4 regions of the Paenibacillus sp. FSL H7-0323 genome follow, and region 4 is predicted to be linked to each of the others. Evidence: riboswitches for the same ligand, from Rfam matches in the RefSeq annotation. Region 4 holds a riboswitch; each other region holds the start of a gene.
The links. A riboswitch is a leader RNA that binds a small molecule or an ion and turns the genes downstream of it on or off. The one in region 4 is predicted to bind cyclic di-GMP.

Region 1: it holds a riboswitch for cyclic di-GMP, as region 4 does, so the genes downstream of both, MHH89_RS24495 (choice-of-anchor A family protein) here and MHH89_RS01895 (DUF6612 family protein) in region 4, are expected to answer to the same signal.
Region 2: it holds a riboswitch for cyclic di-GMP, as region 4 does, so the genes downstream of both, MHH89_RS25270 (transglutaminase-like domain-containing protein) here and MHH89_RS01895 (DUF6612 family protein) in region 4, are expected to answer to the same signal.
Region 3: it holds a riboswitch for cyclic di-GMP, as region 4 does, so the genes downstream of both, MHH89_RS12425 (thiamine pyrophosphate-binding protein) here and MHH89_RS01895 (DUF6612 family protein) in region 4, are expected to answer to the same signal.

Annotation. Positions count from the first base shown of each region.
Region 1 covers NZ_JBBODB010000001.1:5,435,118-5,442,900, forward strand. Annotated here, with positions in the region: gene MHH89_RS24465 (undecaprenyl-diphosphate phosphatase) at 454-1,257, shown strand; gene MHH89_RS24470 (hypothetical protein) at 1,919-2,302, shown strand; gene MHH89_RS24475 (hypothetical protein) at 2,518-2,997, opposite strand; gene MHH89_RS24480 (DUF3221 domain-containing protein) at 3,346-3,690, opposite strand; gene MHH89_RS24485 (ASCH domain-containing protein) at 4,042-4,455, shown strand; gene MHH89_RS24490 (hypothetical protein) at 4,655-5,047, opposite strand; cyclic di-GMP riboswitch class I at 5,542-5,632, shown strand; gene MHH89_RS24495 (choice-of-anchor A family protein) at 5,741-7,783, shown strand, end outside.
Region 2 covers NZ_JBBODB010000001.1:5,616,603-5,624,385, reverse strand. Annotated here, with positions in the region: rRNA gene MHH89_RS25280 (23S ribosomal RNA) at 1-54, opposite strand, end outside; rRNA gene MHH89_RS25275 (16S ribosomal RNA) at 287-1,844, opposite strand; gene MHH89_RS25270 (transglutaminase-like domain-containing protein) at 2,212-3,021, opposite strand; cyclic di-GMP riboswitch class I at 3,035-3,115, opposite strand; cyclic di-GMP riboswitch class I at 3,190-3,272, opposite strand; gene MHH89_RS25265 (class D sortase) at 3,386-4,051, opposite strand; gene MHH89_RS25260 (GtrA family protein) at 4,154-4,561, opposite strand; gene MHH89_RS25255 (glycosyltransferase family 2 protein) at 4,548-5,528, opposite strand; gene MHH89_RS25250 (phospholipid carrier-dependent glycosyltransferase) at 5,626-7,404, opposite strand; gene MHH89_RS25245 (glycosyltransferase 87 family protein) at 7,394-7,783, opposite strand, start outside.
Region 3 covers NZ_JBBODB010000001.1:2,711,864-2,719,646, forward strand. Annotated here, with positions in the region: gene MHH89_RS12415 (helix-turn-helix transcriptional regulator) at 1-347, shown strand, start outside; gene MHH89_RS12420 (methyl-accepting chemotaxis protein) at 469-1,719, shown strand; cyclic di-GMP riboswitch class I at 1,894-1,990, shown strand; gene MHH89_RS12425 (thiamine pyrophosphate-binding protein) at 2,146-3,786, shown strand; gene MHH89_RS12430 (carboxymuconolactone decarboxylase family protein) at 3,797-4,165, shown strand; gene MHH89_RS12435 (hypothetical protein) at 4,371-4,721, shown strand; gene MHH89_RS12440 (ketoacyl-ACP synthase III) at 4,776-5,768, shown strand; gene MHH89_RS12445 (DNA-binding protein) at 5,845-6,054, opposite strand; gene glpK (glycerol kinase GlpK) at 6,075-7,568, opposite strand; gene MHH89_RS12455 (ATP-binding protein) at 7,687-7,783, opposite strand, start outside.
Region 4 covers NZ_JBBODB010000001.1:384,573-392,355, reverse strand. Annotated here, with positions in the region: gene MHH89_RS01905 (CapA family protein) at 1-1,008, shown strand, start outside; gene MHH89_RS01900 (NADH-dependent flavin oxidoreductase) at 1,087-2,190, opposite strand; gene MHH89_RS01895 (DUF6612 family protein) at 2,363-3,211, opposite strand; cyclic di-GMP riboswitch class I at 3,329-3,420, opposite strand; gene MHH89_RS01890 (RNA polymerase sigma factor) at 3,624-4,142, shown strand; gene MHH89_RS01885 (DUF4179 domain-containing protein) at 4,126-5,739, shown strand; gene MHH89_RS01880 (Cof-type HAD-IIB family hydrolase) at 5,892-6,692, opposite strand; gene MHH89_RS01875 (pseudouridine synthase) at 6,954-7,718, opposite strand; gene MHH89_RS01870 (RsmB/NOP family class I SAM-dependent RNA methyltransferase) at 7,721-7,783, opposite strand, start outside.

The DNA of each region.
Region 1 (7,783 bases), 5.1 Mb from region 4:
AATAACATTATACTTAATATTTTGTGTTTTGCCAAAAAAAGGACCCCCAATTCTTGGTCGGGGTGGCGGTTCTGTGTGGTTTCTCAGCGCTTTGGAATCATGATGGTCATTGAGGCTCCACGCACGCGGCTGCAGAATGATCAAATGGAAGTTACGTTTCGGTGTTCATATCTGCTGCATGCTCTGAAATTGATTATCCAAATAACGGGCAGCAAGTTCAGAAGGTTAACGGATTTTTTATTGATACAGGTTGAATTTAATGTTTGATACTGTTGTTATGCTAACGGGAAAGGATAGTTTAATAAAGGAGTTACTTAAGACTGGAATAATGAGCAATGTGACAATTATGTCATTCTGAATTGAATATTGTTAGGTTAATCGATGGGGAAGTTTACTTGTCTCCCTTATACTGGAAATTAAATGATTTTATTTCCGAAAGGGGACAATGCACTGATGACTGATGTAATTAAAGCAATAATACTTGGCATAATAGAGGGCTTAACTGAATTTTTACCAGTATCATCTACTGGACATCTTATTCTAGCAGGCGATTTGCTTAGCTTTGAGGGAGATGCTGCAATAACTTTTAAAATTGTTATTCAGTTGGGTGCAGTGATGGCAGTTTTAATTCTTTATTGGAAAAGGTATTTGGAGATTGGGGTTAATATGATTAGAATGGATTTTTCCAAAAGCAAAGGATTAAATGTCATTCATATGATTTTGGCTATGTTACCAGCATTAACCCTATATCTTCTCTTCAAGGACACAATAAAAAGCCAATTATTTGGCCCAACCCCTGTTTTGATAGGTCTAGTTGTTGGTGGCGTGTTGATGATCATTGCAGCGCGGAATAGGCGGACTGAAACCGCTGATACTATCGATGGGATTAATTATAAACAGGCTTTCGGAATTGGTCTGTTTCAATGCTTGGCGTTATGGCCGGGATTTTCGAGATCAGGTTCGACGATTTCAGGTGGCCTGTTGCTTGGCACTAGCCAAAAAGCCGCTGCAGATTTTACATTCCTTATTTCTGTGCCTGTTATGTTTGGTGCAAGCTTGTTGGATTTGTACGATAGTCGTGATTTGCTGAGTTCTGACGATTTGCTTCTAATGTTAATTGGCTTTGCGACATCCTTTCTTGTGGCAATGATTGCAGTAGTGACGTTCATCAAACTGATTAAGAGACTTCGATTGGAGTGGTTTGCTCTATACCGGTTTGTTTTAGCAGCTCTCTTCTATTTAATTGTCATACAGTAATTAGGCAAATGTAAAGAAAATTGTAGCCTTAATGGATTACGAGGGAAACCCTATCGAAACCGTTATTCAAAATAGCGGAATGGAATGGACAATCTTAAGGCCGTCAGAATTTATGAAGAATGCATTATATTTTTGGGCAGAATCCATTCAAAAAGAAGGAATTTTAAAATAACCCCCCAGTGAGTTTGCACTAGGAGTTCCAGTGAAGGAAACGAGGTTAGAGTTTCCTTATCAATATATGCACTATAAAGGTTGTAATCGGACATATTTTACTACCCAAAGCGGAAATGAAATAATACCATTACCTGTGTTTAAATGGACGAATTGGTTACTAAAATTTTCTTCGCAAATGCCTTCAAAGGTTTCGCCACTGATTAAGTATAGGCGCACTGGCGAATGTTCTTTTATTGACTCCTCGACTCTTTTGTTGATCAAAACAAGCCACCTCTTTTTTTAAGTGATTACATTATCACTAATGCTATACCTATAAACACATTTATCCCAACTCAACAATAAGTGTGAATTTATATGTGAAAAATAATACATATATTTATGTTTCAAAAGAGTATATACTGGATTCACTATCAAGTTGTGATTACCAACTAGAATTTTTTTGGTGAGTTTAGATCACATCTTCTTATCATTTGGGGAGGTGTCTTATTTGGAAAAAACCCTTAATTATGTACAAGATTTTAAATTGCTTGAAGAACGAATTAATGCATTTATAAATTATGATTCATGCATTGAATACGTAGAAGGATCTGAAGAAGTTGTAGCTGGCGGGGCCTTTGCCTGGACCAAGTTAAAATCGGCGGAGAGCTATAAACAAGAGCACATTGATGCTGACTACGTAGAATTAGCAGAAAGGGTACGTACAGTACTGGAAAACGAACATAGTCCTAACATTGAAAAGTTTGAGCGTAGTTATGAGCTAGTAATGAATTATATCCGACAAGATACTTTTCTCTGGGTACCTGGTTTGAAAAATGTTATTGAGAGTATAAAATCTGAATTGGATTTGCAACAATTTTTTCTTAATCAATAGAAATAGTAAATTTAATGCGTCAATCATAAGTGGTGACTAGCTATTTCATAGGTATCTTATAAAAAGTTTAATTATATAAATTGAGAATGATACTTTTAATTCAATTAATTCTACATACAGTTTTCTTCCTTTGAATTTGGGAACAATACTAAAGCCTCCATTTATAACTCCATAAAAAAGCCCGTCAATTTTAATGGTTGGCGGGCTTTTTTTGTTTATTGAATTGTATACTCACTGACTTCAAAGGTTAGTATTTTATCAAATATTACGTACTCTTTGCGCTTGCTAAAAGGCCCTTTGTTGTTGGAATGCTTATTAATTCCATATGATCCTGCACCTCTTCCTGCATCACGAGCATCGTACCAGTTTAAGAATGCATCTACTTCAGCAATTGGTAGGTCGTATTCTTTTTCTGTTCCATTCACCAGAGTGATGGTAAGAATAGCTCGATCCCCTGATGGCTGCTCTGGAGTTGTTGTAGGTTTAGGCGTCACTGTTGGTATTGGGTCTTCTGAATAAGTGCCGAATATATCAAATTCGTATATACGAGCAGTAAAAGGGCTATAAGTATTAACGAATTCAATATATACAACACCTTTTAAATCAAGCGCATACTCAGCACCGGAGGTTACTCCAGGCGAATTATTAAACGGAATTTTCTTTAAAAGTTCTCTTTTACTATCAAGAAAGTTCATATAATAATATGAAGATGTCTCAGTCGACTTTAAATAAAACTTAGTAATATCAGCGCTATAGTAATTTGGAAATTAAGATTGATACGTTACCTTGTTTGATCGGTTTCGATAAAAATAATAATAATTCAGCAAATCTTTAGACGGGCTTCATACTTATTTAAGCTAAGAGGATTATAGTAATTACATAACCCCCTTATAATATAGATCTAGACCCTGCCGGAAGTTGGTGGGGTCACTTTTTTGCACAGAGTAATTTTATAAATATGGATTTCTCTTTAAATCTACTATAAAGAAGCGCCGTCCCTTTTGGAGACGCCGCTTCTTTATAGTAGATTCTATTCTTTTTGCTCAATTCTTGATTTTGGTGATCTTTTTGGCGGTAACTTGTGCAGGGAATGAATCATCACTTACTTCAAAAAACACTTTAATCTCATCGCCTTTTTTATATTTAGAAGGTGCAACTTTATTTACCCAAATGGCTTGAGAGTACTCATTAGATTCGAGAATCTCCTTATATTCCTTGTTCAAGTCTTCTTCTTTTAATTCAGAAATTACTAAAATTCTTTTATTTTCTACATCTATTGTGTGTACAATTCCTTTCAAAACTTCATTATTCTTACTACAGGCGGTGACGAATAACAAAAAAACAAAAATAAGAGTCCATTTAATAGTAGTACGTGGTTTTTGAATCATGGACCTTCCCCTCCAGTGGTTACGACATTAGTTTAAAATCGGTTGCACAGGCATAGCATTTAGTACATTACCAATATAAGAATAAACAGCAGCCTTTCCATTATGACGACCTTTATTGATTCTGGGGAGTTACAGGTGAATGCCTGTAGTATTGATATTTTCATAAGAACTTTTGTTTGTATATAATAAAAATAAATGTTCTTATTTTAGAGGCGATCAATGATGGAAATGAGTATCGACCAAACGGTTGGGATTATTTATCAGGTCAAGGTGAGCAAGATTACACAACGCGAGATCGAGATCCGTGGCATCCGTGACAAACGTCCAACATAAACAAAGGGGATAAATATCATGCGGTGTATAACAATACGGCAGCCTTGGGCGACCTTAATTGCTCTTGGTGAAAAAGAGTTTGAAACTCGTTCATGGAGAACAGCCTACCGCGGCGAGTTAGGCATCCATGCCGGAATGAGGATTGACAAAAAGATTTGTGAACAGGAACCGTACAAATCAGTATTGGCGAAACATGGCTATACAGCGAATAATTTGCCGACAGGAGCTATTATTGCTACAGGTCAGCTCGCGGGATGTTATGTGGTTACTCCAGAGGTGGATTTAAGGGAATGGATCAATGGGAATGAATATGATTTTGGCGACTATAGTGAAGGACGGTTTGCCTGGAAGCTTGAAGGGGTTCATCCATTAAGCCATCCAATTCCAGCTAAAGGTCGGCTAAGCTTGTGGGAGCACTCTAATCACTTCTGAACGGCGAACAATATTTTTAATGTAATTTTTATGTGCCTATCAGCTTTTTTTCAGGTTCGAGGTATATATTAGAGACACCAAACACCCCCCAGTGTTTTGTGGTATATCTCTCTCAGGTCTTGCCAACTCCCATGGTAAGGCCTATTTTTTTGTTCACTAATTGATCGGGGGGAGAGAGCGCAGCGGCTTCTATACAGCTTTACTTAATCTGGTACTGTTCTTCGTAACTCTTAAAAGATGAAATATCCAGCCCTAGGTATCTGCGCATATGGATGGCAGCCTGAGCCGCAACAATGTCATTCAACAGCAGCATTCGTTCATGATAGCCACGACATATATACTTGGCTTCAATTCCAGTATTAAGTCTGTTTTGCTCATACACCTTGATTCCCCGTCTTCTCATTTCTGCACGAACATCCCTTAGATCTGTTGTAGCTACTGCAGCAGCTGTTCCAAGCACCTCCAGATAAGGGGCGGGTGTTCGTAAGTGTGTAGATAAAATGGCGGAGTCCCGTTCGAAAGCTGATAAAATCATCGGAAGCAATAAATAAGATTTCACCAGCATGTTGTCCCTGCTTTCTGCTCTATGCATGAATCTCATCACCTCTAATAGGAACGTATATTCGTATTCTACCCCGATATTCCAAAAATAATCAATGGTATTTCTAAACAGCTTATCCAATGTGATTAAATTCACAACTAAATAACGAAGAATAAATTATATTAAAATTGTAATAATAAAAATTAATGTATCTAACGCACATAAAGGAGAATTATGATGGAAAAAGAGGGCAGCCTCCAGCGTGGATTGTTTTTTGGTTTAATTCTGAGTGTTCCCTTATGGATATCCATATTGGGCTATATACAGTTACTTTAAAATTTAATGAAAAACCTTATGCGAAGCGCCTTTAGGCGCTTTTTTTGTGTGGTACTAATGCGGGGAATTATCGAAAGGAATTGATTGACAATTGTGGGTGTCGGGAGCTAAACTGTTATTAATTCAAAAGTATTAAAAGTCATAGACTGTTATTGGATAGAATGCTTCAGCTACCAGTTCTGGACTTGCAGTGTAATACATATATATAGTCATGATAATAGCAAACCGTCTGAAAGGGCGGGACGCAAAGTCCAGGAGTCTAAAGTGTCTTAAAGGCACAATGACCGTCCGACTGCCATGAGAAGGGAATTTCACTTCTTTTTGGCGGTCTTTTTTGTTGTTAGGTCCTTTAGAGTTTCTGGTAATTATTCTGATTAATATAAATCATAGTTTTAGGAGGTGTGCCATTTGAAAAGAAGAATAAAACCGTTACTCTCGCTTGTATTAGCTGGGATTTTGACGGTAGGTAGTGGGCTTTCCTCATTGGGAGCTGGAGTTGCTGGAGCTAGTAGTTCTTCTACATTGGGAATTGCAGCGGTCTACAACGTGTTTATTCTAGGGGATATAACAACAGTTTCGGATACGGAAGGAAGGTTTGCTGCTGGAGGTAACGTTAACTTAACCAACTATAGTGTTGGAGATAGGTTGACCGCTGCAGAGGTTTCCCTGACTGACACACTTGTTGTTGGAGGGAATCTTACTTTCAACGGAGGTACTGTTTATGGGAATATCGTGCACGGGGGAGATTTTTCAGGGAATGTAACGCTCCTCAAGGGTGGTACAAAAAGACAGGGGAGTACGATTGACTTTTCAGCCGTAGGTCAGTCTTTGAAGGACAAATCAGCAGAACTTGCAGCATTGCCGGCGAATGGAACAACAGTGTACCAATATGGCAGCCTTACCTTGACAGGTACAGATCCTGCGGTCAATGTTTTTAATGTTTCAGGAGATAACGTCTCTAATACCTACGGAATTACAATAAATGTTCCTTCAGGATCTACTGCAATTATTAATATTGATGGTTCTAACGTAAAAATGAAAAACTTCGGATTTCTACCTAATAACGTGTTGAACAGCAAGAAAATTTTGCTTAACTTTAGCCAAGCTGCGTATCTTGATATGGCAGGCATAGGTGTAATGGGAAGCATACTTGCCCCCTATGCTCATGTTGATTTTATTAATGGTCAGATTAACGGTACTTTAGTGGCGGCTTCACTCAAAGGTACTGGTGGTGGTGAATTTCACCACTATCCATACGATGGTGATGAACCCGGACCAACGCCGACACCAACGCCGACACCAACGCCGACAGTGACGCCAACACCGACGCCGACACCAACGCCGACAGTGACGCCGACACCAACAGTGACACCAACGCCGACGCCGACAGTGACACCAACGCCGACACCGACGCCAACACCATGTCCGACGCCGACAGTGACACCAACGCCGACGCCGACACCAACGCCGACAGTGACGCCAACACCGACACCAACGCCGACAGTGACGCCAACACCGACACCAACGCCGACAGTGACGCCAACACCGACACCAACACCAACACCGACGCCGACGCCAACGCCGACGCCAACGCCGACAGTGACACCGACGCCAACAGTGACACCAACGCCGACAGTGACGCCAACACCGACACCAACGCCGACAGTGACGCCAACACCGACACCAACACCGACACCAACGCCGACAGTGACACCAACACCAACGCCGACGCCGACAGTGACACCAACGCCGACGCCGACAGTGACACCAACGCCGACGCCAACACCAACGCCAACACCGACGCCGACAGTGACACCAACGCCGACGCCGACAGTGACACCAACGCCGACGCCGACAGTGACACCAACGCCGACGCCGACAGTGACACCAACGCCGACGCCGACAGTGACACCAACGCCGACGCCGACAGTGACACCAACGCCGACACCAACGCCGACAGTGACACCGACACCAACGCCGACAGTGACACCAACGCCAACGCCAACACCGACACCAACGCCGACAGTGACGCCAACACCGACACCAACGCCGACAGTGACGCCAACACCGACGCCAACGCCGACGGTAACACCTGAGGCAACGCCGACGCCAACGCCATCGCCGACGGTAACGCCTGAGGCAACACCAACACCGACGGTAACGCCTGAGGCAACACCGACACCGACGGTAACACCTGAGGCAACACCAACACCGACGGTAACACCAGAGGTAACACCAACACCAACGGTAACACCAGAGGTAACACCAACACCAACACCAACACCAACACCAACACCAACACCAACACCAACACCAACGTCGACACCAGAGACTTCGGTGTTCCCGACACCAACGCCATCATCCGTAATTGGCACTATAGTTCTTGCAGAAGATCCCGTGCCGCTTGGGCCTGTAGCTTCGCCGACACCAGCGCCAGTACCAACACCGTCG
Region 2 (7,783 bases), 5.2 Mb from region 4:
CTTCGTCGGCTCCTGGCGCCTAGGCATCCTCCGTGTGCTCTTATTAGCTTAACCTTGATTCTTCCGAAGAAAAATCTCACTAATAACATTTACTTGTTTACACAAGTTGCTAAAAGATGTTCTAAAACGCAAATTCGTTTCGGTATCCAGTTTTCAAGGATCAAGTCTTACTTGAGAGCTTAAACTCTCAAAACTGAGCAACGAGTGAGTAACAGGCCTAAACCTGAGTTTTGGAAGCTTAGCTTCCGATTTGAATGTTCTCATTGCAGAGAACGATTCTCCATAGAAAGGAGGTGATCCAGCCGCACCTTCCGATACGGCTACCTTGTTACGACTTCACCCCAATCATCTACCCCACCTTCGGCGGCTGGCTCCCTTGCGGGTTACCCCACCGACTTCGGGTGTTGTAAACTCTCGTGGTGTGACGGGCGGTGTGTACAAGACCCGGGAACGTATTCACCGCGGCATGCTGATCCGCGATTACTAGCAATTCCGACTTCATGCAGGCGAGTTGCAGCCTGCAATCCGAACTGAGACCGGCTTTGATGGGATTGGCTCCACCTCGCGGCTTCGCTTCCCGTTGTACCTACCATTGTAGTACGTGTGTAGCCCAGGTCATAAGGGGCATGATGATTTGACGTCATCCCCACCTTCCTCCGGTTTGTCATAAGCAGTCACTCTAGAGTGCCCAGCATTACCTGCTGGCAACTAAAGTTAAGGGTTGCGCTCGTTGCGGGACTTAACCCAACATCTCACGACACGAGCTGACGACAACCATGCACCACCTGTCTCCTCTGTCCCGAAGGCCGCCACTATCTCTAATGGATTCAGAGGGATGTCAAGACCTGGTAAGGTTCTTCGCGTTGCTTCGAATTAAACCACATACTCCACTGCTTGTGCGGGTCCCCGTCAATTCCTTTGAGTTTCAGTCTTGCGACCGTACTCCCCAGGCGGAGTGCTTACTGTGTTAACTTCGGCACCAAGGGTATCGAAACCCCTAACACCTAGCACTCATCGTTTACGGCGTGGACTACCAGGGTATCTAATCCTGTTTGCTCCCCACGCTTTCGCGCCTCAGCGTCAGTTACAGCCCAGAAAGTCGCCTTCGCCACTGGTGTTCCTCCACATATCTACGCATTTCACCGCTACACGTGGAATTCCACTTTCCTCTTCTGTACTCAAGCCACCCAGTTTCCAGTGCGACCTCAGGTTGAGCCCAAGGTTTAAACACCAGACTTAAATAGCCGCCTGCGCGCGCTTTACGCCCAATAATTCCGGACAACGCTTGCCCCCTACGTATTACCGCGGCTGCTGGCACGTAGTTAGCCGGGGCTTTCTTCTCAGGTACCGTCACTCCGGTAGCAGTTACTCTACCGGACGTTCTTCCCTGGCAACAGAGCTTTACGATCCGAAAACCTTCATCACTCACGCGGCGTTGCTCCGTCAGGCTTTCGCCCATTGCGGAAGATTCCCTACTGCTGCCTCCCGTAGGAGTCTGGGCCGTGTCTCAGTCCCAGTGTGGCCGTTCACCCTCTCAGGTCGGCTACGCATCGTCGCCTTGGTGGGCCGTTACCCCACCAACTAGCTAATGCGCCGCAGGCCCATCCCTCAGTGACAGATTGCTCCGTCTTTCATTCTTCTCTCAGGAGAAAAAAGAAATTATCCGGTATTAGCTACCGTTTCCGGTAGTTATCCCAGTCTGAAGGGCAGGTTGCCTACGTGTTACTCACCCGTCCGCCGCTAAGTTGTTTTGAAAGCAAGCTTTCAAAACAACTCCGCTCGACTTGCATGTATTAGGCACGCCGCCAGCGTTCGTCCTGAGCCAGGATCAAACTCTCCAATTAGTATTGAAAAGAGCGATATGCTCATTTTGAAACATCTGACGAGAAAATTAATTCTCTAATTTTGGATTTCACTTACGTGATTTCCCACTCACTCGTTGTTCAGTTTTCAAAGATCAAGTTCTCGTTGGCGCCGTTTAATGTCTCAGCAGCAACTCTTATAATATATCATGTTGTTTTCAGAAATGCAAGCTTTATTTTTCGAAGCTTTTTATCAGCCTCGTCTATATCGCCTGTACGCTGTCTAACAACGCTTACCTATAATACCCCAACTATTAATAGAAAAGCAACCCCTAATATAAAAATAAACAACTAGCTTAATAATTAAGCTAGTTGTTTATTTAATAGAGTTATGTTTCTAGCGACGAACTTAATAGTATTTTGCCGCAGTATATTTGCTTGAGGCTTTAATTAAATCGGTTTTCTTATCACTCTTTGCAAGTCCTGCATCCACTGTAGTATCAATGGTAACCCACTTCCCATTAAGCAACACTTCGTTCCATGCATGATATTGCGTAACGTAGCTTGTATTCCCCATTACCAACTTAGCAGGAACATCTACACTCCGCAGCATTGCGGCAAAAAGAGAAGCGTAATCATAGCAAATCCCTTTTTTAGTAGTCAATGTCTTATCGATGCTTGGAATATAATCAGTAGTTACACTATTAGCAAGAGAGTAATCATATTGTACATTCGCAACTACATAGTTATAGATCGCTTTAACTTTCTCTTCGTCTGTTGTTTTGCCTTGTACTAATTGTTTAGCTTTGACAATCGCTTTATCAGAAGAACTCCATTTCACATTCTGTACGGAGCCCAAATATACGGAATTCGAGTCACTCATGGTTACGTCTACTACTTCGGAATATAATGCTTTGTATTTATTACCGGTTGTGTTCTCCAGAACAGAAACCTTATAAGTCCCATTTCCTTGTTGCAAAGGGAAGTCCTCAGCTTGTCCAGAAGCATACAAGTTATATGTATAGCTGCTGTTATCTTTGGTGATCATGAGTTTGATTCTTTTATCTTTCGGAATATCATAGTTAATACCAATAACACCTTGAGCCACTTTGGATGTAATCAACCAGCTGGCATCTGCACTTGCAGCTTGAGCTGTACTTACCGGAACTGAAGTCATTAGGACGAACAACGCCACCAGCATAAAATAAACCTTTTTCACGGATAAAACTCCTTTCGGTAGCTGGCTGCCATCCTTTCGGGAAGGCCCTTTAGCTTTGCGTCCCTACCTTTCGATAGGTTTGCCGTTATCGTATAAGCTCTATCTGTTCTAGCTTTACTAGATATAATTGATAGAATCCATTTGAAACAAACAAAAAAAGCCTCTTCATTCGGTAGCTGGCTGCCATCCTTTCGGGAAAAGGCCCTTTAGCTTTGCGTCCCTACCTTTCGGAAGGTTTGCCGTTATCGTGTTTAGCTTTCATAGTATAATACTATCATATTTATAATTGTGAACAAGACCTAATTTACTAGATTACCCATTATTTTATAAATATCTCCCGGTATTTGTGTTTTCTTGTCATTCACTATTCTCCTTTTGTTAATTTGGCATGAACAATCAGACGATGCGTTGGATTCACTAGCGGATCACATGTAATCAGAGTAAGAATCTTATCCTTGTCATTCCCGTCAAGAACGGAGACATCACTCGGATCTACAACAGAAATATCGTATACCTCATAGTTAAACACCTGATCACTAGTCTTTACCGTGATAACATCCCCCACAACAACCTCATTCAATCTGTTAAACAAACGACCCGTAGTTCGAGCCCGATGCGCCGCGATTGCAGCATTCCCGATCTCTCCAAGGGGTGCCGTTTCTTTCATATGGGCTGCAGCATGTTTCATATTAGCTTTTGTAGCCCCTTCTAATACAGGCAGCTTCAAATCAATCTTATCGATTTCAATTAGTGCGATTACTTTGCCACCGACTTCAATCTCCGGTTCAGGCTTTTCTGTCTCTTGGAGTTGGGGCTGTGCCTGGGCATCCAGAACCGATTCCTCTGCTAACAGCTGAGTAACTTCAGCATACCTGCTCCTCAGATCTGACTGGGGAGTACTATCGGCAGTGCTTAGTTCAGCCGTTTCTAATAACTTCTCCTGCTGCCTGTCGTTGTACCATTCGTTAGCTGTCGGATATAACATAATAAGTATCCCAGCCAGTATGAGTAGATAGGAGAATTTACGCAATGTTATTCACCTCCGTATATTGTTTCTATGGTTATATACAAATCAAGCAGAAACAGCTACTTGCCTTTAAGCATAGCAACTCCTTCTGCCTGAAATTAATGTTTAAAATACCCATTTACGACTTCCAAAGAAATTGATGATCACCGTGATAAAGGTAACCAGCACCTTCGAGATCAAGACTTGAATACCTAGTTTGTCTGTCAACAGATGCATTAGCAGCAGTGATATTCCGAGCACTACCAGATTCAGCACGATAAACTTGACCAGCTGCACGCGGTCGAAGCCTTCTTTATTCCCCCGGTTGCGATCACGAAAGGTTACTTTTTTATTCAAAATAAAGCTATTCGCCGTGCCTGCACTATAGGAGATCACCTGCGCCAATGCGTATACCATCCCTAGTGAATTCAACAATGTAAAAATCACAAAATCAATAAGCGTATTGAGCAAACCTACGGCATTAAATTTGAGGAACTGTATGAATGCAGCGCGCAAGTTCTTATCTGACATCATTGTGGTCCTTCCGGCGGTCCAGTTGTTCTTCGTTCTGGTAGCCTTTAGTCTCACTAACAATATATAGCGGTCTATCTTTAGACTCGTCATAAATCCGTCCGATATACTCCCCAATCACACCCAACAGCATCAGAACAATACCGTTAAAGAGCAGATTGACACCTACAATGGAAGCCCAGCCCGGAACCGTCCAGGAGGTGAAAAATATCCTTTGGAACAAGACGAAAAATAAATAGAGAAAGCTAGAAAATGAAAGAAAGAATCCAATATACGTAGCAATCTTAAGCGGCTTATGTGAAAAAGAGGTGATGCCATCTAACGCAAAACGAATCATTTTCTTCAGCGGATATTTGGTTTCTCCAGCAAAACGTTCTTCCCTTTCATATTCCACCATAGTCTGCTTGAAGCCAACCCAGCTCACCAAACCTCTGACATAGCGGTTCTTTTCTTTAAGTCCCCGCAGGACATCACATACCTTACGGTCAATAAGACGGAAATCGCCTGTATCCGTAGGAATATCTACACTTGTCATACTGCTGAGCAGGCGGTAAAAAAGCTTCGCGGTGACCTTTTTGAACATCGTTTCTCCGTGGCGCTTCAGGCGTTTCGCATATACAACGTCGTAGCCCTCTTTCCACTTCTCGATCATTTGCAGAATGACCTCCGGAGGATCCTGAAGATCAGCGTCAATAACAACAACCGCTTGACCTTCGGCATAGTCCATGCCAGCTGTAATCGCTACCTGATGTCCGAAATTACGCGAGAAGTCAATCAGCTTGACATGCTCGTCTCGTTCACAGATCTCCCGAATCATCTGGGCGGAACGATCACGACTGCCGTCATTGACGAAGACCAGCTCATAAGTATCGCCGCACTCGTCCATTACTTTTTTCAAACGTTCATAAGTATGGCTAATTACTTGCTCCTCATTGAACATGGGTACAATCACACTATATCTGGCTTTCACCTTTATTCCTCCTACAAGCTTTTTGGAGCGTTACATCCATCTACACTTCATAATAACGCTGCATGCATAAACTTATTTTATAGATTTTTATTAAATCCTAGAAAACCCAAGTTGGGAACCAACGCAGCATATCTTTCACGTAATCTCCACTGACCTGCATCCCTGACAGTACCGGGTAGAAAGCGATAAAGAGCAGCAAAGCAACGGCTACATAGACATACTGTACGTAACGGGCCTCAGGGAATTTACTATCCAGCAACTTCATTATATATACAATACCAAGAATCATAAATGGAACCATAGCAAAATAATGGTAAATAAATGTTTCTCTTGGGACAAGCATCCACGGAACATATTGCGAGAAGAAGGCAATCCAAATCATGTAGAGATTCTTATCTTTACGTTTCAGCGTAATCCACAGTGTTGCCAACATCGCAAAAATACCCGTCCACCAGATAAGCGGATTCCCCATAGTCACTATACTGCTGACCTGACCTTCCGGCAAACCTTCACCGCCGCTAAAGAACCAGACCGGTCTCTTCATAAACGGCCATTGCCACCATGAGGAAGCAAAAGGATGTGTAGCTACAAGCTGGCTGTGGTAGTTGTACATATTCTTTTGGGAATCAATCAAACCTTTTATAGTGAAGCCCTCTGCTGATGCAGATAACCCCGGCACAAAAGATAAGCTATAAATAATTACTGGAATAATTACAAAGAACCCGATACAACTAGCCAACGTAATAATAGTCTTTTTCCAAAAAGAATCTACTGCTTCACGACAGGTGCCCAGCAATTCCTTGTCTTTAATCTTCCCCTCTGCCAGCAGGCGTCCGGAGGCTTGGTATTCTCTGTAGCGTTCAAAAAGGGAGATAGCCAGCATAATGGCCAGCCCTGCTCCTCCATAGAGCACAATCCATTTCGAAGCTACGCCGATTCCGAAGAATAAGCCAGACCAGAATAACGGAATTAATGTTTTTCTTAAAGGCTGCTTGTAGAAATTCATTGTGTAATACCGCTGCATAAAATAGAACATCAACATAATGAAGAATACTCCGTATACGTCAATCGTGGAGATTCTTGTCTGTGTGAAATGCATGAAATCCAGTGCAAACAATCCTGCCGCGAGGGAGGCGTATTTGCTTTTCTTAAACAAACGCAGCGCCATTACATATATAAGAGGTAACATGGCAACTCCGAACAAGGTTCCGATAATACGCCAGCCGAATGGATTGACTCCGAACAGCTCCATACCTATGGCAATCAAAAGCTTGCCAAGCGGTGGATGCGTATTCTCGTAAGGCACTATCCCGTGTGTATATTCATAAGCTGTTCGCGCATGATAGATCTCGTCAAAATAAGTACTATTCATAAAGTTAGAATATTCCGGAATGAGCGCCTGCTCGTCAAAAAGATTGGCCGCTGCTCCTCTTTTAGGTACAGCGTTAGCATCCGGTGTCACACCGGCAATAGGAAGGGGGATTCTTTCTCCCCCCTGCTCATAAAAGGCCATTTCGTTCAAAGTGAACCCTGGAGAGGTAACTGTAAACTTCACATATCTCGCAGTAACGTTCAGGGGTTGGCTTTTCCAGATGAAGACATTCCCAACATCCTCACTGACATCCATCGGACTGCTCCAGACCTCAGGATTGTCGCTGAATTCCAGCTTGAACTTACCCGTGCCCACGCCACCAAAGATATTGACCCGTTCCAATGGTTTACTCTGCCCCAAATCTACATAGAAGCTTTCACCACTGGCAGCAGGCTCCCATAAGGTCTCTGGAGATTTAGTAGAGCCAAGATTATATAAAGCAAGCGCTGCGTAAACGGCCGTGATAGCTATTATGCATATCCAATCTATACGCTTAAACTTCATCGTTAAATCGCCCTCCCTTCTGATGCGGTTTAATTTGCCCGACAACTCTCAAATCTTCTTCATACTGTTCTTCCGGTGTAATTGGTGCTGGAAGAGGTTTTATTCCCTTGCGGACATACACATCGTATCCGATATTCAGCATATAAAGCAGCAATGCTAGATTAGCTATAGCAGTCACTAATACGATTCCGTCTGCACCCGGGCTAACATCTGCATTCAGGTGGGATAAGGTGTACGCCACATTGATGTATTGCGTTAAGCTGAATCCGAGAAATAGCGATAAAAAGCGGCGGTCCCGACTTTCTATATAAGTAAACAAACAAAGAATAAGAGCAGGGAACATATAACGTTCATGCATTTTGGTGCCAAGCACAAAGAC
Region 3 (7,783 bases), 2.3 Mb from region 4:
CAACTTATGAATCATTTGTCAGACCTGAGGCTTTTGATTTAAAAAGCTACTGGGAACAATCGACTTTAGCTTTCAAAGCAGCACTGCCAAAATATGTAGTGAACTTAAAGGTGAATGAGTCTATTCTTAAAGAATTACAACGTGAAAGATATGTAACTATAACTTTAGTAGAACCCTCTGCTAATACTGGGTGGATGAACGTGGAAGCCGAGTTTAATGCTATAGAATCTGCCTGTCGTATCGTACTCTCTTTCTCTCCTTCAGTTATTGTTTTAGCTCCTAACGAACTAGTAGGGATGGTAAAGTCTGCTATTAAAACAATTTCCACAATATATGAGGAATTTTGACATGAATTCTAAATATCTACTACTTAAAGAAGATTTATGACACTTCTCTATAGACCAATGACCTATAAATCCCCTATAATAACACCATTACATAAAATTTAATAAGGGGGACATTTTACCAATGAGCTGGATGCACAAACTTCCGTTAAAACAAAGAATTGTTGCCGGATGTTACCTCGTTGCCGCACTGTTTGCTATTCCTGTCTTAGTTACGTTAATGATTCTAGGTCAATTTCTCGTAGGAATTATACTAGTAGTTGTTCTTGCAGGTCTGACTTTACCTGTTGCTCGCTTCGTGGAGAGAACGCTTACATCATCTTTTGATGATATTGCTAATGTATCTCACAGTATTTCAAAGGGTGATTTCACTAGCAGAGCGGACGAAAATGGTTCAATGGGTGACGTAAGCCGCTCCTTTAACACAATGATTGATAAGCTCAAGAAGATTCTGACCGATGCATCGCAGATCACCCGTCAAGTTATGGATGCAAGCCGCGGAATCGAAGATAAGAACCAGAACCTGAAGATTGTCATGGCACAAGTAGCCTCTTCTTCTACTGAGCTCGCTCTTGGTGCAAATGAAATATCTACGGATATCGCTGATATGACAGAATCCATTAAAGACATTGAGACCAAAGTATCCAATTATACGAACTCCACCAAAGAAATGAACAGACGTTCAATACATACCTTAGAACTTGTTGAGCAAGGGCGCCAATCCGTAGATACACAGGCTGAAGGCATGCGTAAAAACATAGAGGCTACACAAAAAGTGGCTGATACTATTGAAGCTCTCTCACAAAATGCCCGCGGGATTACGATGATCACCAAGACCATCACAGAGATCGCTGAGCAGACCAACCTGCTGTCACTGAATGCCTCCATCGAAGCTGCTCGTGCCGGAGAGCATGGTCGGGGTTTTGCCGTTGTAGCTCAAGAGGTTCGCAAGCTTGCTGAAGAATCTACGGCATCCACAAAAGAAGTATTCGGCTTGGTCCGCAGCATTGAGTCAGATATTAAACAAGCCATCGATAATATTGCCATCAATGAAGAGGTTGTGCAGGTTCAGAATGAAATGATCACTCAATCTGCCCATATTTTCGCACAAATTGTACAAAGCGTGCAGTACATTACCGAGCAAATCTCTTCATTCTCTGCGGAGAGTGATCTTATGCTAGAAAGTGCCTTGAAAATTTCCAGTGCAATTGAGAATATCTCAGCAATCACCGAAGAAACTGCTGCTGGCACGGAAGAGGTATCGGCGGCTATGAATGAACAGATTAATGCCCTGCAGTCTGTTGCAGAAGAAACGGAAAAAATGACCCAGGCCGTATTTAATCTGCAAAAAACCATTCATATCTTTAAATTCTAGTTCAAAACTATCAACTGCCACCTAAGCTGAGTCTTAGGTGGCAGTTTTTTTCGCGAGGCAAAACTTCATCTCTTGGACAAGACTTTCGTCAAATTTCGAGTTTTTTTAGCGGATTATGTTGACAAAAATTAATGAGGAATATATTGTAAAGGAAAATTATTCTTATCAACTATAAATTAATATTGGCAAAATCCTCGAAAGAGGATGACGCAAAACCATGGATCTACAGCCTCATTTTTTCGTTTGAGGCCATGATTGCCAGGTTGCAGAGGAACCAGGACGGCTGAACTATTGTTCAGTCTTAGCGGTGCCTTATGCCACCAACCTGTGCTTACTATAGAGCACAGGTTTTTACTTTTTGAGTATATTGATCTATCGTATCTATTCGGTAGATTAATAACTAATATATATCAAAAAACTTGTGAGGTGTTTCTTTTGAAGACAGTCGCAGATTACATGGCGGAAGCACTACGTAACCTTGGAGTCACCCATTCTTTTGGGATCATTGGCAAATCCATTTGTCCAATAGTTCTAAAGATGGTGGATTACGGTATTGAATTTATTCCCGGCAGACATGAAGCAAGCTCCGGATTCGAAGCAGCAGGGTATGCGCTGAAAACGGGTAACCTAGGCGTAGCATTTGGTACTTCGGGTCCTGGGGGAACTAACCTGCTTACAGCAGCAGCACATGCGAAAGCTAACAACCTACCTGTCCTATTTATTACCGGCCACCAATCCATTACAGAGCTTGGAATTCCTCAATGTCAGGACTCCACCTCTTTTCTGGCTGATTTAGCTGATATGTTCAGACCTGCCACCTTGTTCAGTAAATTGGTTGAACGTGGGGATCACTTTGGTACTATTTTTAATCATGCGATTTCTGTGGCCCTGACCAAACGGGGTCCTGTTCATCTTTGTATTCCTTTTGATGTACAAACTGAAGTATTGGAAGAATGCAATATAGTAATCCCAGAAAGAGAATCTCTAATTAGTCAAGCTAATATCGATAGAGTCATCGATGCTATTCAAGCTGCTAAGAATCCTTTGATTATTGCGGGTAAAGGAATTAACCGCTCCGGAGCACATAAAGAGCTTGTTCAACTCGCAGAAACTTTTAATATTCCTGTAGTAACATCTCCAGGTGGAAAAGGGGCTATAGTCTGGGATCACCCACTCTATCATGGTCCTATTGGCGTTGGCGGTTCGACCCACGGGGACGATTTATTGAATAAAAGCGATTTATTTATAGTGCTTGGATCACGTTTAAGTGATATGACCATCTGTAATCTTAAACGGGAGAATCATCCAGCAACTTTAATTCAATTTGATATTGATCCAACCTTTGTCGGAAAAATACTATTGTCCAAAACGATACCGGTCACTGGGGACCTGCGCGATAATTTGGTGCACTGCCTAAATCATATTGACCCAAGCACAATCACCAAACGTGAGGCTTTGGCCGATGCGGATTATTCAGAAGAGCTTCCAACCCTCAAGAATCTTTCCCTTGCTTCGGTAATGAGCACTTTAAGTGATTTGATCCCTTATAATAATTCAATTTTCGTTGATGATGGAAGTCATGGATTCCACGCTGCAAAATGGTACAAGGTTAAGAAACCGGGCAGCTTTGTTTTTGATGCGTATTTTGCTTGCATGGGTAATTCGATCGGCATGGCTATTGGTGCAAAAGTTGCAGCTCCTGAAGAAACTGTCCTCTGCATTACAGGTGATGGTTGTTTCATGATGCTCGGCGCTGAGATTAACACCGCTGTCTGCAAAGATATCCCTGTCATCTTTATCGTGGTCAATAATAAGCAACTAGATATGGCTCTTAAGGGTATGGAGAAAACCACAGGTCGTATCGATGGAACTCTATATGAAGTACCAATGGACGCCGTGAAATTCGCTGAATCTCTAGGTGCTAAAGGCTACAAATGTGAGACTGCGGATGAATTCACAGCTGCAATTAAAGATGCGGTAGCTCTAAACCATGTTGCCGTTATTGAACTACTAACAGACCGTGATGAAGTCCCTCCGACTGCACACCGTACTTTGAACCTAAACTAGGAGGCTAACCATGAAGGAAAATATCAACAGTGGTCTCAACCACTTCACGAATCTATCAGGAGACTATGGCGCAAAAGCACTAGCTCCAATTAAAGACCACTTCCCTGACTTGGCTGAATTTATTATGGGGAATGCCTATGGCGATATTTTTCAACGTAATACTATAGCCCCTGACTGGAAGGAAATCGCAGTCATTTCATCTTTAATTTCAATGGGTCAATTCGAACAGTTGGGCGTTCATTATGTCATGGCCCTTCGTGTTGGAGTTACCGTAGAACAGCTTAAAGGTATTCTATTACACTTAGTACCCGTTATAGGGGCACCTAGAATCATCACAGCTTTTAATATCCTGCTTGCAACCATAGAAGAAATCCAATAACCCAACAGTTCGACAACAATATACAAAATTCGACTTTATTATTGCATACACTTGAAAAATATGCCTATAATAGAGTCGGAATATCCCATTACTTGCTGTATAGTGTCGAATTTTGACTTTTATAAAACAGCTAAATGGATATACATGGCTGGATATTGCAGTCGAACTGTTTTGGACAAATTCAATCTATGGGAGAGATTTAGGCATGGGAAGTTTCGTTTTGAAGACAGACACTACAAACAAGGTTATTAACATTGAGTTAGATGGAACATTTTCTGAAGAAGATGGTCTAAAATCTATTCAAGCTTATCAACAAACTATCAATCCAATTACTCCAGCTGACTATGAACTAAAAATCGACTGCAGAAAGCTAAATGTAACTGCACCAGATGTTGTACCTCTTTTAGAAAGCTGCTTTGTAATGTTTAAGAATGATGGATTTGTAAAAGTAAATCTAACGCTTGAAAATAACCCGATCCTCAAAATGCAGCTTTCCCGTCTTGGCCGTAAAGCTGGACTCGATAACATCGAGATCATTTCTGCGGTTACAGTCTAGATCTTTTAATCTTAATATGTAGGCCACATTTTACTGCTTTCCTGGAGGCGTATTATGACCGGAATTCGTATTAAAGGCATTGATATCTATCATCCCAGCAATATAGTTGGTAACGACTTTTTCATTAAGCATTTTGACGAAAAAGGCATTGATATTCGAGGTCTATTATCCGCATTAGGTCGTATTACACGGTATAGTATTAAGGATGCGGATGAGAATTCCCTTACGATGGCTTTTGAGGCTGCCAGGAATGTTCTGGAGAAAAGTGGTCTCACAGGTGCCGATATCGACCTTATTGCCTATGCAAGTCAAACTCCTGAGTATATCTTTCCTACCAACTCATTAATGATTCACCGTTTGATCAAAGGCGCATCCCATACGATCTGCATTGACAGTAATGCTAATTGTGCGGGTATGACGGCTTCTGTGGAACAGGTTAGCCGTCAGATGCAAGCGAATCCTAGGATTAAACGAGCGTTGGTCATCGGCTCCGATTATGTAACCCCTCATACCGATAAGAATGATCCAGTCTATTACGCTAACTTCGGTGATGCAGCGGCGGCAGTCATTCTTGAACAAGCTGAGGATGTGGTCGGTTTCATTGACTCTATCTACCAAACGGATCCTTGTGTTTGCGATAATTCCAAGTTCCCGTGCGCAGGCCTGGCTAAACTGGGTAAACAAGGTGTAGCGGCTGGAGAGTTTAATGTGAAGTTTATTCCTTTTGATAATTCCATTTGCATAGATGCTGCTTCTGAGTCTATTCGTACTCTACTGTCTAACAACAATATCGCGCCTGAAGCCATTAAAGCAGCCTGCTTCTCACAGTTTTCATTGCCTAATATCTTAGAGATGTGTAAGAAAGTCGGCATTGATCGCAATGTAGCGGTATACATAGGGGATGAATTCGGATATACCTCTACCAGCAGCCCATTTATTGCTCTACATAAAGCTGTAACTACTGGAAAGATCGAACGTGGTGATAAAGTCCTGTTCTGGACAGTGGGCGCCGGTTGGCAAAATGTAGCATTTGTTATTGAATATTAGGAGCTGTATAACAAAAAGCGGCAAGCTAGGGATTCACCTAAGCTTGCCGTTTTTTAATATAAATATGAACGCAACATCAGGACTTACTTGCAAAGGTGAGCCCCTTTTCCGCGAGAGCACTCCGTAATAGGACGATCGCCTTTGGCCCCAATCCATGTAGCTGCAGAAGCTCTGCTTCAGTAAGCTTGCTGAATTGTTGAAGCTGAACATATCCAGCCCCATGCAGGGCTCGAAGCGCCGGCTTAGATAGTCCACCCGGCAGATCAGATTCGGTGCCGTTAACCATAGATATATACAGCCCCTTTATCACTGATATCCTTCATGCTTCTCCCAACCCATGGTACGCGCTACAGCGTCCTTCCAGGCGTTGTAACGACCTTCCCGCTCAGTTATACCCATCTCAGGCGAGAAGACCCTCTCAGCCTTGTTGAAGCTCTCTAGCTGAGCACGTGTCCAGACTCCGGACGTTAACCCGGCCAGAAGCGCCGCACCCAAAGCTGTTGTCTCCGCATAGGTTGTTCTAGTAACCTCACTGCCCAGGATATCAGACTGGAATTGCATCAGCAAATCGTTACGCACAGCTCCGCCATCCACACGAAGGCCGGTCAATGGCATGCCTGCGTCTTTTTCCATAGCTCCTATTACATCTCTAGATTGAAAGGCTAAGGACTCCAATGTAGCTCGTACCAGATGTCCTGAGGTAGTGCCTCTAGTAAGGCCAAATATGGCTCCACGGGCATACATATCCCAATAGGGTGCCCCGAGTCCGGTAAACGCAGGCACAACGATAACCCCTTCACTGTCCTCTACTTCCCGTGCTTTATCTTCTGAGCCTGCTGGCTCCTCTATAAGACCAAGACCCTCCTGCAGCCACTGAACAGCCGCTCCGGCCACGAACACACTGCCCTCTAGGGCATAATAGAGTTCATCTCCCATACCCCAAGCTACAGTGGTCAACAAGCCATGACTGGAGGCTACAGCTTCTGTGCCTGTGTTCATTAGAATAAAACAGCCTGTACCATAGGTGTTTTTGGCACTGCCGGGTTCTAGACAAGTATGTCCAAACAATGCGGCCTGTTGATCTCCAAGTACAGAGCGAATTGGAATGTCCGCCCCGAACCACTGTTTGTCTGCTACTCCAAATTCGCCGCCAGACATTCTTACTTCTGGCAGGATGACACGCGGAATACGAAGCTCTTCCATTAGCTCTTCATCCCAGCACCGTTCATGAAGATTAAACAGCATCGTACGTGAGGCATTGGTAACATCCGTGACATGTACGGCTCCGCAAGTAAGTCTCCAAATTAACCAGCTGTCGATCGTCCCCGCTAGAAGTTCCCCTCGATTCGCCCGCTCTCGGGCGCCATCCACATGATCCAGTATCCAGGAGATTTTGGTAGCTGAGAAATAAGCATCTACAACAAGGCCCGTCTTGCTCGCAATAACTTGCTCCAGCCCTTTACTTTTAAGTTCTTCACATTGCTCTGCAGTACGCCTGTCCTGCCACACAATCGCAGGGTATATCGGTTTGCCCGTTATTTTATCCCAGATTAAAGCTGTTTCTCTCTGATTGGTTATTCCGATGGCAGAGATCTCCTCAACTGCTATGCCACCCCGCGCAATCGCATCTCTTGCCGCTGCGAGCTGTGACGCCCAGATTTGCTCAGGGTCATGCTCTACCCAGCCTGGATGGGGGAAGGATTGTTTAACTTCATATTGACCTTGTGAGACCCATTTAGCCTCCGTATCGAACAATATGGCTCGTGAGCTGGTAGTACCTTGGTCTAAAGATAAAATCATTCTATGCCCTCCCAAGCAAAACCTACAAGATATGTTCCACGATGAACAAGATTAATGTGTTTGTTTCAACAAAAAGCACCTCTGCTGTCAGAGGCGCTATCACACATTGTGTTTGGAATTACTGTTTTTCGACAGGAAGTCTTAGCGTAAAGGTTGTACTTTCGCCTAGTTTGCTTGAAGCTGAGATGGTCCCGTGATGCGACTCTACAATATTT
Region 4 (7,783 bases):
ATACAAATAGCTGCTGTGGGAGATCTAATGGTCAAACGTTATATTATTTCGGATGCTAAACAGCCTGACGGAACCTATTCGTTCAGCCCCCTGTTTGCAAAAGTAGCTCCTTATCTGAAACAGGCTGATTTAACGATTGGCAATCTCGAAACCACCTTTGCTGGAAGTGGCCCCGAATGCCGGAAAAGTCCCCGATCAGGCGGTCCGATATTCAAATGTCCAGACGAACTGGCCCCTGCACTTAAGGAAGCCGGATTCGACGTATTAGTAACGGCCAACAATCATTGCATGGATTATGGTGCCCCGGGTCTGGTTCGGACGTTACGAGTTCTGGACCGTAATGGAATCGACCACACGGGAACAGCTAAATCATTAGAAGAATCCAAGAGAACGCTTATTAAAAACGTCAAAGGAATTACGATTGGCATCCTCTCCTACACAGCAGGAACCAACCGAATTCCTGTACCAGTGAGTAAGCCATGGCTGGTTAACCGGATATCTACGCCCAAGATCATTCGGGAGATTCGAGATTTAAAAAAGAAAGTCGATCTAGTCTTGCTTTATCTGCATTTCGGAAGCGAATATCGTTACACTCCAAACAAGAGGCAAAAAGAGCTGGTCAATCTCTTCTTTAAAAATGGCGCCGACATCATACTGGGGTCTCACCCACATGTTCTTCAACCGTTAGCGCTTCGTGGAAAAAAACAATTCGTTATTTACTCATTGGGGAATTTTGTTTCGACTAAACTAATGAATATTCCTTATACACAAAGCGGTATCATTCTTACGCTTAAAATAAAGAAGGATGAAAAAGGACACACGAGTATAACTAACGTAGGTTACATCCCGACTTGTGTAGATCGAAGAATAAAAAGCGGCAGGAAAATTACAGAGATCATCCCCATCCGCGACGCATTAAAGAGAAGCGACACCGACATAAAAACAGAACGGCGAAATCTCATGAATCGAATGTTGAAACATACGACAACAATCTTAAAGAGGGAATAGAGTCGTTACAGAAAAATAACGTTCCGCGGAATTTACCGCGGAACGTTATAGATTTAGACCTCAAAACTGTGTTTGGGTTTAGCGTAAACGATCAGGCATCATTAATTTAAGGAATTCTAGAATACCATTCTCTACTACAAGTTCTTCTCTATCTTGATCAGCAAGTACTCTTCTGATGAGATCTTCTTTACCCTCCAGCACTTTACTTGTCCAATGAGGATCAATGATAAGAGATCGTCCTACTGCTACTAATTCAGCATTTGTCAACGTGTCCTCTGCGTCCTGTTTGGTACGGATATCTCCTACCCCAATTAAAGGTACACGGCCATTGATTTTCTCATGTACATATTGCAGGATTGATTTTTCTTTAAAATCTTCTGATGCAGATACTTTCTTAAAATCCCCTAATGAAATATGCAGATAATCCAGCTTTTTATCAGCTAATTTATCAATAAGATAAAAGGTATCGGTGATTTTAATTCCAGGCTCTTCATATTCTTCTGGAGAAAAACGATACCCGACAATAAAATCCTTAACCTTTGAATTGTCAACGACAGCAATAACTGCATCCACTAATTGGTTAATGAAATTAAATCTTTTCTCTAAGCTTCCGCCCCATTGATCTTCACGACGGTTGGAGTGTGGAGAGAAGAATTGTTGGATTAAATATGTGTTTGCTCCATGAATTTCTACCCCGTCAAATCCAGCTTGAATAGCACGTTGAGTCGCTTTTTTAAAATCCTCAATTACACCGAAAATTTCATCTTCTGTTAATGCTCTTGGAATTTCTGCATTCGGGCGTTCGGCAGCAATGGCGCTGGAGGAAACGGGTTGTACGCCACGCAATATTTTTGAATCTGTCATTCTTCCTGCATGGAATAGCTGTAAAATAGCCTTTGTTCCATTTCGTTTAATAGTAGATGCTAATCGGCTGAGGCTAGGAATAAATTCATCGGAGGAAACACTAAGTTCACCTTCCCATCCTTTTCCACCCTCTTGTACATTTGCTGCCGCAGTGATGACCGCACCTACTTCGCCCGTTCTTAGCGAATAGTATTTCAATTCATCTTGTGTTACTACACCGTCATAAAAGCTCATTCGCGTGGTCATTGGAGCCATAACCACTCGGTTTTTTAATGTCAGCCCTCTGCGAAAAGTTAATGCTGTGTCTAGTGCTATCATCTTTTTCCCAACTTTCATTAAATTATATTTAGATAAATTATTATATACATGCGCATACATATAAATTACAGCAATGATTTATTCTTGTCAACTAATAAAGAACTGCTGTTGGATACAACAAAAAGCGCTGTTCATTGGAACAGCGCTTTTTGCTCGATATGAATGGTCCTTATTATTCTAGTTCGGCCGGTTTTACAATGGCTGCACCTTTATTATTTTTGGAATATTTAGCTTCGATTTTCGTGGTGTATGTATCTTTGGCTCCATCACTTACCAGTACATAACTCAGATCGACTGTCAGCTTTTCCGTTTGCCAGGTCTTAGTATTGACGAATAATTTCCACGTTACGCTTTTGGGTTGAACTGTCTCTCCATCCCAAAGGTTCTCCTGGTCATAGAGTTTGATTATCCCCTTAGCTGCTGTCGGATCGGTTACCGTGAATTGTAAGACTGTTTGTGCGCCAGCAGTGCTGACTTTCATGGATTTTTTATAACTTTTGACCGAATCAAGCATGGAAACAGGATCGTATTGGCCTTTAGAGTAAAAGGCATCCCATTCCGTTTTCTCCAGTCCAAGCCAATATTGTGCATCAGGATCGATTGGCTCCCCGTCATCGTCGTAACCTTCATCTTCAGATTCATCGATCAGTTCACTTCCGTCTACAAGATAGTAAAACTCCTTGTCATTGGCATATAGACTGTACGATGTTTCTAAAAGACTACTAGCGACAGTGCCTGCTGCGGCAAAATTCGGCAGACGGTTGATATCCAGCTTCAGAGTGTTGGTGTTGCTGATACGCACCCCGCCGCTTTGAATATCCTGTTTTTTGGTCACATCCAGATGGAAATTCTTTATTGCTTTGGAGGCTGCCGTTACTTTGCTGATCATCTGATCCGCGGTTACTACTGTTGAGGTAGCTGCAGACACTACTCCTGGATTAGACATCCATCCGATCGTTCCGGACAGCAATAAAGCACCTACTGCCAAACTAGTACCTATTGTTTTGAAAAAACTGTTCATGTACTTCCCCTTTCGGCCCCTTGCGATAATGTAACGCCGTATAGGTCGAAATAATAAAAGAGCTCAAAATAGACTACATATTCTTAGAGCTATCCTTTATGCTTCATAAGACATCCCTATGGCGGCCTGGCGATCATTTCCTTCTGTCGAAAGGTTTTAGACCCATGGCTTTGTGTCATCATCTTTCGATGATTTTACCTTTAACGCGGACATTCAATTAGTTTTAATAGATTACGGACGCATGTCCCACCGCTAATTTTATCATGGTTATAATTACCTGTAAACGACTTATCTTCCATTCGAATTCGCTATGATACTCAGAAGAAATACTACAATCAAAATGAAAAATGAACGATTACATACGCTTATAAGTCTTATTAATGAGAACAGCAAAGACAGGGGGTGCAGCAAAATGAGTGACCGGGAAATTTTCGAGCTCTATAAAGAACAAGTATATTATTTTTGTTACTACTTAATGAAAAATCAGGCAGATGCGGAGGATATTACCCAAGAGGTATTTGTAAAAGTTATCTTAGCGGATAAGTCGAAGGTAAGAAACTTGAAAGCTTGGATTTTACGAATTGCTTCGAATGAGTGCAACAGTGTGATCAAAAGGCGTAAGACGGGGTGGATGAAAGAAGTACGTAATTATTTATTATCCAGGTCTGAGGAATCAAACCCTGTAGAAAAACGTTTGGATCGACAGGAAACTAAAAAAGAATTACAAGGGTTATACAGTCAGCTTCCTGACAAAATCAGAATGGTAGTAGTCCTTCGTTTTATAAACGAATTGACTGTACCCGAGATCTCTAAAGTTATGAGCATACCCGAAGGAACTGTAAAATCCAGACTGAACAAGGGACTTAAAATACTAAATAGAATGGGTGGAACCCAACTAAAGGAGCTGAATAGTAATGAGTCTCTATATTGAAAAAGATAAACATATTCCCCGACCGGATTATGATTTGATGTGGACTGCCATAGAACAAGAAGCTTATAAACGTCAAAGAAATCTGCATGCCTCCCAGAATACTCCTAGGTCTAATAAAAAGGTTATTCCTATCAGTATTGTCTTCTCTTGCCTCTTACTTGTAGCCATTCCTGTATTCGCTAGTATGACGATTAATTGGGATAAAATTGGTGGTCGAAGTGTGAGCAATGCATTAAATAACGGCATCGGTCAACAGTATAATCTTCAAACTTCCAGTTCAGGAGTAACAATGAATTTGAACGGTGTTGTAACTGATGGAGAAAAAATGAAAATGCTGTTATCACTTGATACTAAATCTGATCTATCCAAATATACTGGATTTGCTACAGAGGAAAACATCATGACTAGTGAATCCGGTGCCAAGGCAAAGGTATACGGTTATTTAGAATACGATCCTGAAAGCCAGAAACTCATTGGAGTATATGAGACACCCGATACATTAAAGGATGATAAAAAGGACTACAGGTTTGAAGCACGGAATCTCATTTTTTACAGTGATCGGAATATTCCCTTACAATCTAATCATCAAGCAGGGGATACTATCAATACTGGAGTTAAGCAATATCCAAGCATTCAAATCGAATCCGTTCGATATGTTTCCAATCAAACCATTATCCGTTACAAAGTCGCTGCATCACCATCTGACTTAGGACGGGGTAACCCACATTTGGTAGTTAGTACTGGTAGTCAAGAGAATGAAGCAATTCCAACCATCATGCCTAACGAAGGATCGGATTTATTTATTGAACAGGTTTTCAATATAACTGAATCAGATTGGAAGGAAGCTAGTCTTCATTTTAGTTACATTGAAGAAGCGAAACGATTTTCAGGTACGTGGAAGTTCGATTTTAAAGCAGATGGACAAAAAGCAAGTGAGGCGATTTACACTAAGAAACTGTATAACAGTCCTGAATTTCAAGAAAAGACCGGCATAACCTTAGATCAGCTAGTGGTTACCCCTTTAGATATCCAAATTCTAATAGATGAAAATGATTCGCTTAAAAAAGGAATTGTCCACTATAATACCGCTCAGTTGGTTATAGGTGATCAAACAATCACTGGGGGTTGGAATTTGAAAGGAGATCATTCCGAAAGCTACCAGCATTTATTTCAATTCGAATCTCCGGAATGGTATAACGACTGGTCCGATGTTCCAATGAAACTTATATTAAAGGATGCTGTCATTGAGAAACGTGATACTACTAAGAATTGGATCACTATAAACAAACCTAAAGAAGAAAAGCAGTTCACTTCACTTGATGTCGATGGGTTAAAAATTGAATTCACTTACTATACTGAGGGCGAAAATTTGATTGTCGAATCAACATCCAAATCTTCTGGCTTCAAAAGCGTTAACCAAACTACGTTACGGATTAATGGCAAAGAAGTGGTGCCTGAAATTACACCTAAGGGCATGATATCTACAGGAACTAATATTGATAGCTACAAAGATATCCCTTTCGACGAAAAAATCGAACTGAACCCTGGAATCTATAAATATAGCGATCCTAGCCGGAACGAGGAAATTAAACTTTAATGCAGGAAGTTAATCTATGTCCCGCCCTTTCTAGTTAATCCTAAGGGCGGGTTATTTATGGATAAAATCATTTCTGTTTATGTATCTCTTTTATTTCCTTCACAACAAAAAAAGCATAGAACGGACTCAAGTCCGCTTTATGCTTTCCATTATTAAGATAAACAATATTTAACCAGCGCATCTCGCACACCATGCTCGTTGTTAGACCCCGTGACAGCATTCGCTGCCGCTTTGACCTCAACCGGAGAATTATCCATCGCAACGCCCATACCCGCGTATGTAAGCATAGAAATATCATTAAAATAATTACCGATCGAAAGAACTTCCTCTTGCGGAATTCCCAGCTTCACAGCCAGATTCTTTAAGGCGTTGCCCTTGGAGGCTTCCGGATGCATCAAGTCAACGAAAAATTCACCACTGCGCAAAATATTGTACTCATGTGTCCAAGTACGCCATTCACGTTCAGCTTCGTCAAGGATTTCTGGTTGTGTAAATACAGTAAACTTAACAACCGGTTCACGGAAATCTTCCCATGCTGGCAGTGTAGCCGGCACGATACGGAAGTGTTCATACATATAATTGGCTTCTTTGGTCAGGTTTTCTACATTATCTACATACATATCAAAAGCCGTATTCACATCATAATGAATATCATGCTTTCTACAATAATCAATATAAGGGTCAAGACCACGAGCATCCATACCGTATTGATGCAGCACTTCCCGATCTTTCACACGAACCGTAGCAGCTCCATTATGACCCAGCACATAACCAGACAGCCCCATTTCCTCCATAAAAGGAATCGAGTTCTGCGGACTGCGGCCGGTACATAACACGATCTGCCCGCCAAGACGCGTAACCTCAGCAATGGCTTCTTTATTCTCAGTGCTCAAGTGGTGATCATCATTCAACAGTGTACCATCTACATCTAGTGCAATCAGTTTGTATCTCATACTCCCACCATCCTTGTCTTTCTTTTTCTATATATATTGAACCTGGCTATCTGAGTTAAGTTTCAGTCGCAACTGCGGTGAATATTTGGACTTCCAGCCGCTGTTGTTTCCAGATTTCTTGATTTATACCGTTTACTAGTGGTTGAAATCCGGAAACAAAGGCGGTCGCTATCGCTCTTACAGTTCCAAACTTCCCCTCCGCCACTCCATCCCCTTATCCCAAGTTTCCAAATTCAATTTACATACCATTTTTTCTCTATATTATTGTTCTAATGCTTCTGTACTTAAGAGTGCCAGTTCCTCTAGCGTAAGTTCACGACTAGCTCCCAGTGGCAGGCTTTCGTCCAGCTTCAATTCTCCCATAGATACTCGTTTCAGAAAAGTGACTTTTTTGCCGACAGCTTGGAACATTCGCTTAACCTGGTGAAACTTTCCTTCTGTGATGATCAGCGAAATATGTGAGATTACTTTACTGCCGCGTTCTCTTCCCAATATAGTTAGCTGTGCAGGTAAAGTAACATATCCATCTTCCAGCTCGACACCTGCCGCAAAAGCCGCTACATCGTCTGCGTCTACGTCTCCCTCAACTGTTGCTTCATACGTCTTAGGGACATGCTTGCGTGGCGATAATAGCTCGTGAGCAAGCTTTCCATCATTGGTGAGCAGAAGCAGCCCTACTGTGTCCTTATCTAACCTTCCTACAGGAAAAGGTTCAAACTGTACATATTCCTGCTTTAAAAGATCCAGAACGGTCCGATCCCGCTTGTCCTCTGTTGCCGACAGAACTCCCGGTGGCTTATTCATCATAAGATAAATAAATTCACGATAGGTAACAAGCTCGCCGCCAACCACAATTTTATCGTGATAAGGGTCTACATGAAATCCACTATCCTTGACGACTGCACCATTCACGGTAATTAAACCTTGCTTGGCTTGTTTACGAATATCGCTGCGTGATCCTACCCCCATATGGGACAATACTTTATCTAAACGCTGCTTTTTTGCAGTTTTCCCTGATAGGCTCATTCTTACATCCACCTCCAGCCTGCGGGATATTCATTCTTGAGCACACCGTCCTGCCACTTCCCCCA